DNA from 2 places in the Oerskovia sp. 140933 genome. Region 1 is predicted to be linked to the other one. Evidence: riboswitches for the same ligand, from Rfam matches in the RefSeq annotation. Region 1 holds a riboswitch; the other holds the start of a gene.
The links. Region 1 has a riboswitch for FMN ahead of pnuC (nicotinamide riboside transporter PnuC). Riboswitches for the same ligand answer to the same signal wherever they lie in the genome.
Positions count from the first base shown of each region.

Region 2: another riboswitch for FMN. It lies ahead of ribD (bifunctional diaminohydroxyphosphoribosylaminopyrimidine deaminase/5-amino-6-(5-phosphoribosylamino)uracil reductase RibD); the one in region 1 lies ahead of pnuC (nicotinamide riboside transporter PnuC).

Region 1 is NZ_JAMXIO010000007.1:41,961-45,351, reverse strand. Features, by position in the region: gene NHG27_RS05780 (acyl-CoA dehydrogenase family protein) at 1-169, opposite strand, end outside; gene NHG27_RS05775 (VOC family protein) at 281-703, opposite strand; gene pnuC (nicotinamide riboside transporter PnuC) at 844-1,560, opposite strand; FMN riboswitch at 1,728-1,853, opposite strand; gene NHG27_RS05765 (TetR/AcrR family transcriptional regulator) at 1,972-2,748, opposite strand; gene NHG27_RS05760 (hypothetical protein) at 2,906-3,391, shown strand, end outside.
Region 2 is NZ_JAMXIO010000004.1:22,054-25,444, reverse strand. Features, by position in the region: gene NHG27_RS03435 (riboflavin synthase) at 1-469, opposite strand, end outside; gene ribD (bifunctional diaminohydroxyphosphoribosylaminopyrimidine deaminase/5-amino-6-(5-phosphoribosylamino)uracil reductase RibD) at 469-1,641, opposite strand; FMN riboswitch at 1,754-1,879, opposite strand; gene rpe (ribulose-phosphate 3-epimerase) at 2,025-2,687, opposite strand; gene NHG27_RS03420 (RsmB/NOP family class I SAM-dependent RNA methyltransferase) at 2,787-3,391, opposite strand, start outside.

The DNA.
Region 1 (3,391 bases):
CGATCACGGGCAGGACCTCGTCCTGGACGAACGTGCGGACCCGCTGCTGCAGCTCGCGGTCGGCGGGGGTCGCGTCCGAGAACGCGCCGGCGTAGTCGATGTCGAGCGGCTGCGAGAGGTCGTAGTCCGGCTCGGTCACGTTGCGGCGGACGGGGTTCTCGGTCGTCATGGGGATGCTCCCGGTGTCGGGCCGGACGTCGGTGTCGGGCGATGCCCCCATGGTGGTTGATATTCCGTCTCAGGTCAAGAGACGGCGTATCAATCCGGGTTCGTGGGCGGCTCAGCCCTGCGCCGCCGCGATGTTCACGAGCCAGCTCACACCGAACCGGTCGTCGCACATGCCGAACGCGTCTCCCCAGGGAGCGACCTCGAGCGGCACGGTCACGGTCCCGCCCGCGGACAGCTTGTCCCAGTAGCCGCGGAGCTCGGCGTCGTCGGCCTGGTCGCCGCTGAGCGAGATCGCGATGCCGCCGCCGGGCGTGTACTCCATCGAGCTCGGGGTGTCGGCGGCCATGAGCACCAGGCCGTTGGGAGCCTCGAGCTGGGAGTGCATGACCTTGTCGGCGTCGGCCGGGTCCTCGGCCGCCTGGAAGTCGGCGAACGTGCTGATCGTCACCTCGCCCCCGAACACGTCGCGGTAGAACTCGATCGCCGCCCGGGCGTCGTCGCGGAAGTTCAGGTAGGGGTTGAGTCGTGTCGTCATGGTCGCCGTCTCCGTCGCATCGTCGCGTCGTCCCGTGCCGACGGGGGATCGGCCGGGACCGGGCCAGAAGTGGTGCGCCCCGCGCGAGCAGGGCGCACCTTCGAGTATCCGCCCGGACCGCCCGGGCGCAAGGGGTGGCGTCAGGCCCGGGGGGACGGGGCGGACGCAGGGGACCCGGCGAGACGCAGGGCCGCCGAGCGTCGGTCGATGCGCCACCACACGAAGAACCCGACGAGGGTGAACGCCCCGTAGAACACGTACATGAACGCGGAGGCGTAGAAGCCCGCGTCGACCAGCAGGGGCACGCCCACGATGTCGACCGCGACCCAGATCAGCCAGAACTCGACCCACCCCTTGGCCATGCCGTACGTCGCGAGCAGCGAGCCCATGAAGATCCACGCGTCGGCCCACACGGGCTCGTACGACTCCAGCATCCGGAAGATCGGGGTGAGGACCGCCGTCCCCCCCACGAGCGCGACCACGAGGAACGCCCGCTGGCGCCACGACGCCCAGCGGGGCTCGACCGCCACGCCGTGGCTGTCCGCGTCCGCCGTGCCGAGCCGCGTCCGGGTGCGCCGCCACTGCACCCACCCGTACACCGACACGACGACGAACATGACCTGGCGACCGGCCTGGCCGAGGAGGTTGACGGGGTTGGGCGTCGCGAACACGGCGCCCAGGAAGACCGTGAGGAGCAGCAGGTTCCCGACGATCCCCACGGGCCACGCCCAGATCTTGCGGCGCATCCCCCCGAGCGCGGAGGCCAGCCCGAACCCGTTGCCGACGATCTCACGCCACAGCAGGTGCTGGTCGCCGATCGTGAGCTGCGCGTCGAAGAGCGCGTGGATCAGGTCCATCAGTGTCTTACCTCGTCGTCCCGGGCACGTCGGCTCCGGGGTGAGGGCGGGCGGCGGGGTCGGTGCCCGTCCCCGGGCGCCCGACGGCGTCGCTCACCACGGCGAGGCCGTCCCGGTGGGCTCAGGGCTCGACGACTCGTCGTGCCCCGGCCGGGTACGGCCGCGCCGCACGTGCTTCCTCCCATCCGGACTTTCACCGTCGGTCCTGGAGTTCCACCAGGTCAACCGCGCGTGGGCGCGGGTCGCGGACTGTCACCGCCGGCTCGGAATTGCACCGACCCCGGAGCACGTTCGTGCGTACTGCTTGCTGTCTCCTGCAACCGCCGATGCTACCGGTGCATTCCCGGGCAGCCTCGTCGTCGTGATGGGTGCGCCACCCGGTTGCGGCACGACCGGCGAGCCGCAGCGAGGTCACGCACCCAACGCGTCGCGCACGGCGCGCGCCACCTCGTCGGGGTCGGGGTCGCCGTCGAGCACGGTCACGACGACGCGACGGGCGGGTGCGCCGCCTGCCGTGACGCCCGGCCCGTCCGCGCGTGAGGGTGAGCCGGGCGCGGCGGGGGGCTCCGTCGTCGGGCCGGCGGGGTTGCGGGCCGCGCGGCGCAGGTCCGCGAACGCCTCCTCGAGCTCGGGGCGCAGGTCCTGGTCGGGGTCGCGCAGCCAGCGCCGCAGGATCGCGTTGTGCACCGCGACGACCGACGCCGCGAACGCGACCGACGCAGTCGAGTTCCGGGTGTCGGTGGGCAGGGTGTCGCGCAGGTAGGACGTGAACGCGCGCTCGTACCGGTGCGTGGTCACGAGCTCGCGGTCGCGCAGCGCGGGCACGTCCTGCAGGAGCCGGTGCCGCGCGACCGACGTCTCGCGCTGGCCCACGTGGTGGTCGAACACGAGCCGGGCCGCCTTGCACACCTCGACGTACGGGTCGACGTTCTCCAGCTCCTCGGGCGTCACACCGCGTGCCGCCGGCCGGGACTCGCCGAGCAGGACCACGACCGCGTCGAGCAGCAGCTCGTGGTCCGCGAAGACCACGTCCTCCTTGGAGCGGAAGCGGCGGAAGAAGGTGGCTCGGCTGATCTGGGCGGCGTCCGCGATGTCCTCGACGGTCGTCTGCTCGTACCCCTTCCGGGTGAACAGCTCGATCGCCGCGTCCACCGCCTGCGCATGCGTGTTGCTTCGTGCGGCACTCATGGACGGGACGCTACACCGAGCACGCCGGGGGACGCGTGCACCACGGGACGGTGGGCGGCGGGTGGCCGTCTGCCGGTCGTCGCGCGCACGGCCCGACGGCGTCGCTACAGTGACGAGACAAACGGCGGCAGGCCGACGCGACCGGGAGGCGACGCGCATGACGGACGGCGACGAGGCCGGGACGGAAGCTCCGGACGAGGGACGGGGCTCGGACGCCGACGGGTCGGCGGGCTCGTGGAGGAGCGTCGACCACCACGCCCAGCGCGACGCCCTGAGCGACCGGTTCGCACGCGGCGGGCCGGCGGACTTCCTCTACGGGGCCGTGGTGTCCGGGTTCATGCTCGCGGTGTCGAGCACGCACGACGCGTCGGGAGACTTCGTGATCCTCGCGGTCGCGGGCGTGCTCGTCGGGTACTGGGCCGCGCACGTGTACGTGTCGGCGATCGGTGGCCGCTTCCGGGACTCCGACCACACCATCACCGAGCGGCTGAGGCTCGCGACGTCCGAAGAGGTGTGGGTGCTGATCGGCGGGGTGCCGGCGCTCGCGGTCTTCCTCGTGGGGAGGGTGCTCGGGCTGGGGGTCACCGACTCCGCGCTGATCGCGCTGTGGTTCACCGTGCTGATGCTGGGCGTCGTGGGGCAC
Region 2 (3,391 bases), on a different contig from region 1:
CGTCGTGCACGTGCGTCACCGTGAGGGAGATGCCGCTGACCGTGATCGAGCCCTTCTCGGCGACGTAGCGGGTCAGGGCCGGGGGGGCGGACAGGACCAGGTCGTCCCACCGGTCCCCGGGTGTGCGGCTGACCAGGGTGCCGACGCCGTCGACGTGGCCCTGCACGATGTGCCCGCCCAGGCGGGTGTCGGCCCGTACGGCACGTTCGAGGTTCACGGCGGACCCGGCCCGCAGGTCGCCCAGCGCGGTGCGACGCAGGGACTCGGGCATGACGTCGGCCGTGAACGTCCCGTCCGGGCCGAGGCCCGTGACGGTCAGGCACACCCCGTCGACCGCGATCGAGTCCCCCGGGTGGGCGTCCGAGGTGGCGAGGGGCCCGTGCACGGTCAGCACGGCGTCGGACTCCTCACCCCCTGGGAACGCGACCTCGCGGACGGTGCCGATCTCTTCGACGATTCCGGTGAACATCACTTCTCCTGTTCGGGGGTGGTGCGGTGGGTGGGGCGCAGGGAGCCGGGGGCGGTGCGGGCCACGACCAGGACGTCCTCGCCCAGGCGGCGCACGTCGTGCGTGACGAGGCGCGGCGCGTCCGCGAGGGTGGTCACGCCCAGGTCGCCCACGGCGCCCCGGCCCGCCCCGAGCAGCACGGGGGCGAGGTAGGCGTGGACCTCGTCGACGACGCCGGCCGCCAGGAAGGCGGTCGCCAGGTCCGGGCCGCCCTCGACCAGGACGTGGCGCACCTCGCGCGCGGCGAGGTCGGCCAGGACCGCGTGGACGTCACGCGTGCGCAGGTGCAGCACGGGCCCGCCGCCGTCGGAGGTCCATGCGCCCGCGGGCGCGAGCCGCACGTGCGGGGGGAGGTCGCGCAGCCCGACGACGACCCGCACCGGCTGGTGCTCGGCGAGCCCGGGTCCCGGCCCGGCCACGTCACCCGTGCGGGCTGTGAGCGAGGGGTCGTCCGCGACGACCGTGCCCGTGCCCACGACGATCGCGTCGACCTGTGCCCGCACCCGGTGGGCGTGCTCGCGCGCCGCGGGCCCGGTGATCCACTGCGAGGTGCCGTCCGGGGCCGCCACGCGCCCGTCGAGGGTCGAGGCGAGCTTGAGGGTCACGTACGGGCTCCCGCGGCGCACGGCGACCAGCCAGGGGCCCAGGAGGGCCTCCCCCTCGGCCTCGCGCAGCCCTGCGGCGACGCGCACCCCCGCACCGCGCAGGCGCTCGCCTCCCCCGCGGGCCACGGGGTCGGGGTCGGCCACGGCGTAGACGACCTCGGTCACTCCCGCGTCCAGCAGCGCCTGCGTGCACGGCCCGGTGCGGCCCGTGTGGTCGCAGGGTTCGAGCGTCACCACGGCCGTCGCGCCGCGCACGTCCACGCCGCGCTCACGGGCGTCGGCCAGTGCCGCGGCCTCGGCGTGCGCCGTCCCGGCACCACGGTGGAAGCCCTCGGCGAGCACGGCCCGGGGCGAGGCGTCCACGGGGCCGGGGGCGGCGCCGTCGGGCAGGGAGCCCAGCGGGCGCGGCCGCGGGGCCAGCAGGACGCAGCCCACGCGCGGGTTGGGGCCGTGCGCGGGGCCGCGAGCGCCCAGCTCGAGCGCGCGCACCATCGCGGCGTCGACCGTCAGTGTGGGCCTGGCGCCCATGGGTCCTCCTCCCGGTGAGCACGATGCTCCGGGGTGAGGGGTGGGCGACGTCACGGGACCCGAGGGTCCACGGACGTCACGACACCACGGCACAGGGCTCCGCCCCGCGCCGCCACGTACTTCCTCCCATCCGGACTTTCACCGTCGGTCCTGGAGTTCCACCAGGTCAACCACGCCGAGGCGTGGGTCGCGGACTGTCACCGCCGGCTCGGAATTGCACCGACCCCGGAGCACGTGTGTGCGTACTGCTCGATCTCTGTCGTCGAGCCCGGGCCTCGCGCACCGAGGGTGCGCGTCGCGCCCGGGTTCTCGTCCTTCCCAGCATGCCACACGGGGCCGTGCGCACGGTGCGGGCCGCCCGCGGGCTGGGACGACGTGACGGGTCAGTGCGCGTGCTGGTCCGCGAGCGCCCGCAGGGCCGCGATCTCCTCGGGGACGTTCTCCGCCCCGTACACGGCGGAGCCCGCGACGAACACGTTGGCACCGGCCTCGGCCGCGCGCTCGATCGTGGCGCGCGAGATGCCGCCGTCGACCTGGACCCAGACGTCGAGCCCGGCCTCGGACACGGCGTCGCGGATGCGGCGGATCTTGGGCAGCGTGCCCTCGATGAAGGACTGACCGCCGAACCCGGGCTCGACCGTCATGACCAGGAGCATGTCGAACTCGGGCAGCAGGTCCAGGAACGGCTCGACCGACGTCGCGGGGCGCAGCGCGAGGCCCGCGCGCGAGCCCTGGCGGCGCAGCTCGCGCGCCAGGCGCACGGGGGCGGTGGCGGCCTCGGCGTGGAACGTCACGGACGCGGCGCCCGCCTCTGCGTAGCCGGGGGCCCAGCGGTCGGGGTCGGCGATCATGAGGTGCGCGTCGAGCGGCACCGGGGACACCTGGGCCAGGCGCTCGAAGATCGGCAGCCCCAGGGTCAGGTTGGGCACGAAGTGGTTGTCCATCACGTCGACGTGCGCGTAGTCGGCGCTCGAGATCGCGCCCAGGTCGCGCTCGAGGTTCGCGAAGTCGGCGGACAGGATGCTGGGGGCGATGAGTGCGGACATGGTCACCAGCCTAGAGGGCGCCCCCGGCCCGTGCGCAGACGCGAGGAGGGCCGGGCGGGGTGGCCTTCACCACCCGGCCCGGCCCCTGGCCGAGGCGTCTCAGGCCCGACGGCGCAGCAGCGTCAGGTGCATCGCGTCCGTCCCGTGGACGTGGGGCCACAGCTGCACGTCGGTGCGGTCCGCGAGGGGGATGTCGTCCCCGGCGACCTGCCGCACGGCCGCGGCCGCGTCGAGGACCTCGACGTCGTCGCGCCCGGCCAGGACGTCCTTGACGACGAGCTGGGTCTCCGCCAGGTGCGGGGAGCACGTGACGTACCCGACGACGCCGCCGGGGCGCACGGCGTCCAGGGCCGAGCCCAGGAGCTCGCGCTGCAGCGTCGTGAGGGTCGCGATGTCCCCGGGGGTGCGGCGCCAGCGCGACTCGGGGCGCCGGCGCAAGGCCCCCAGGCCGGTGCAGGGCGCGTCGACGAGCACACGGTCGTACGCGCCGGGCTCCTCGACCCCGACCCGGCGTCCGTCGCCCACCTGGACGCGCTCCACGGCGTCCGCGGGCACGGCCGCGAGCGCCTGCTCGACCAGTCGTGCCCGGTGGGGGGCGACCTCGTTCGCGACGATGCGCGCGCCCTGCTCGCCCGCGAGGGACGCCAGGAGCGCGGCCTTGCCGCCCGGGCCCGCGCACAGGTCGAGCCAGCGCTCGTCGGGGT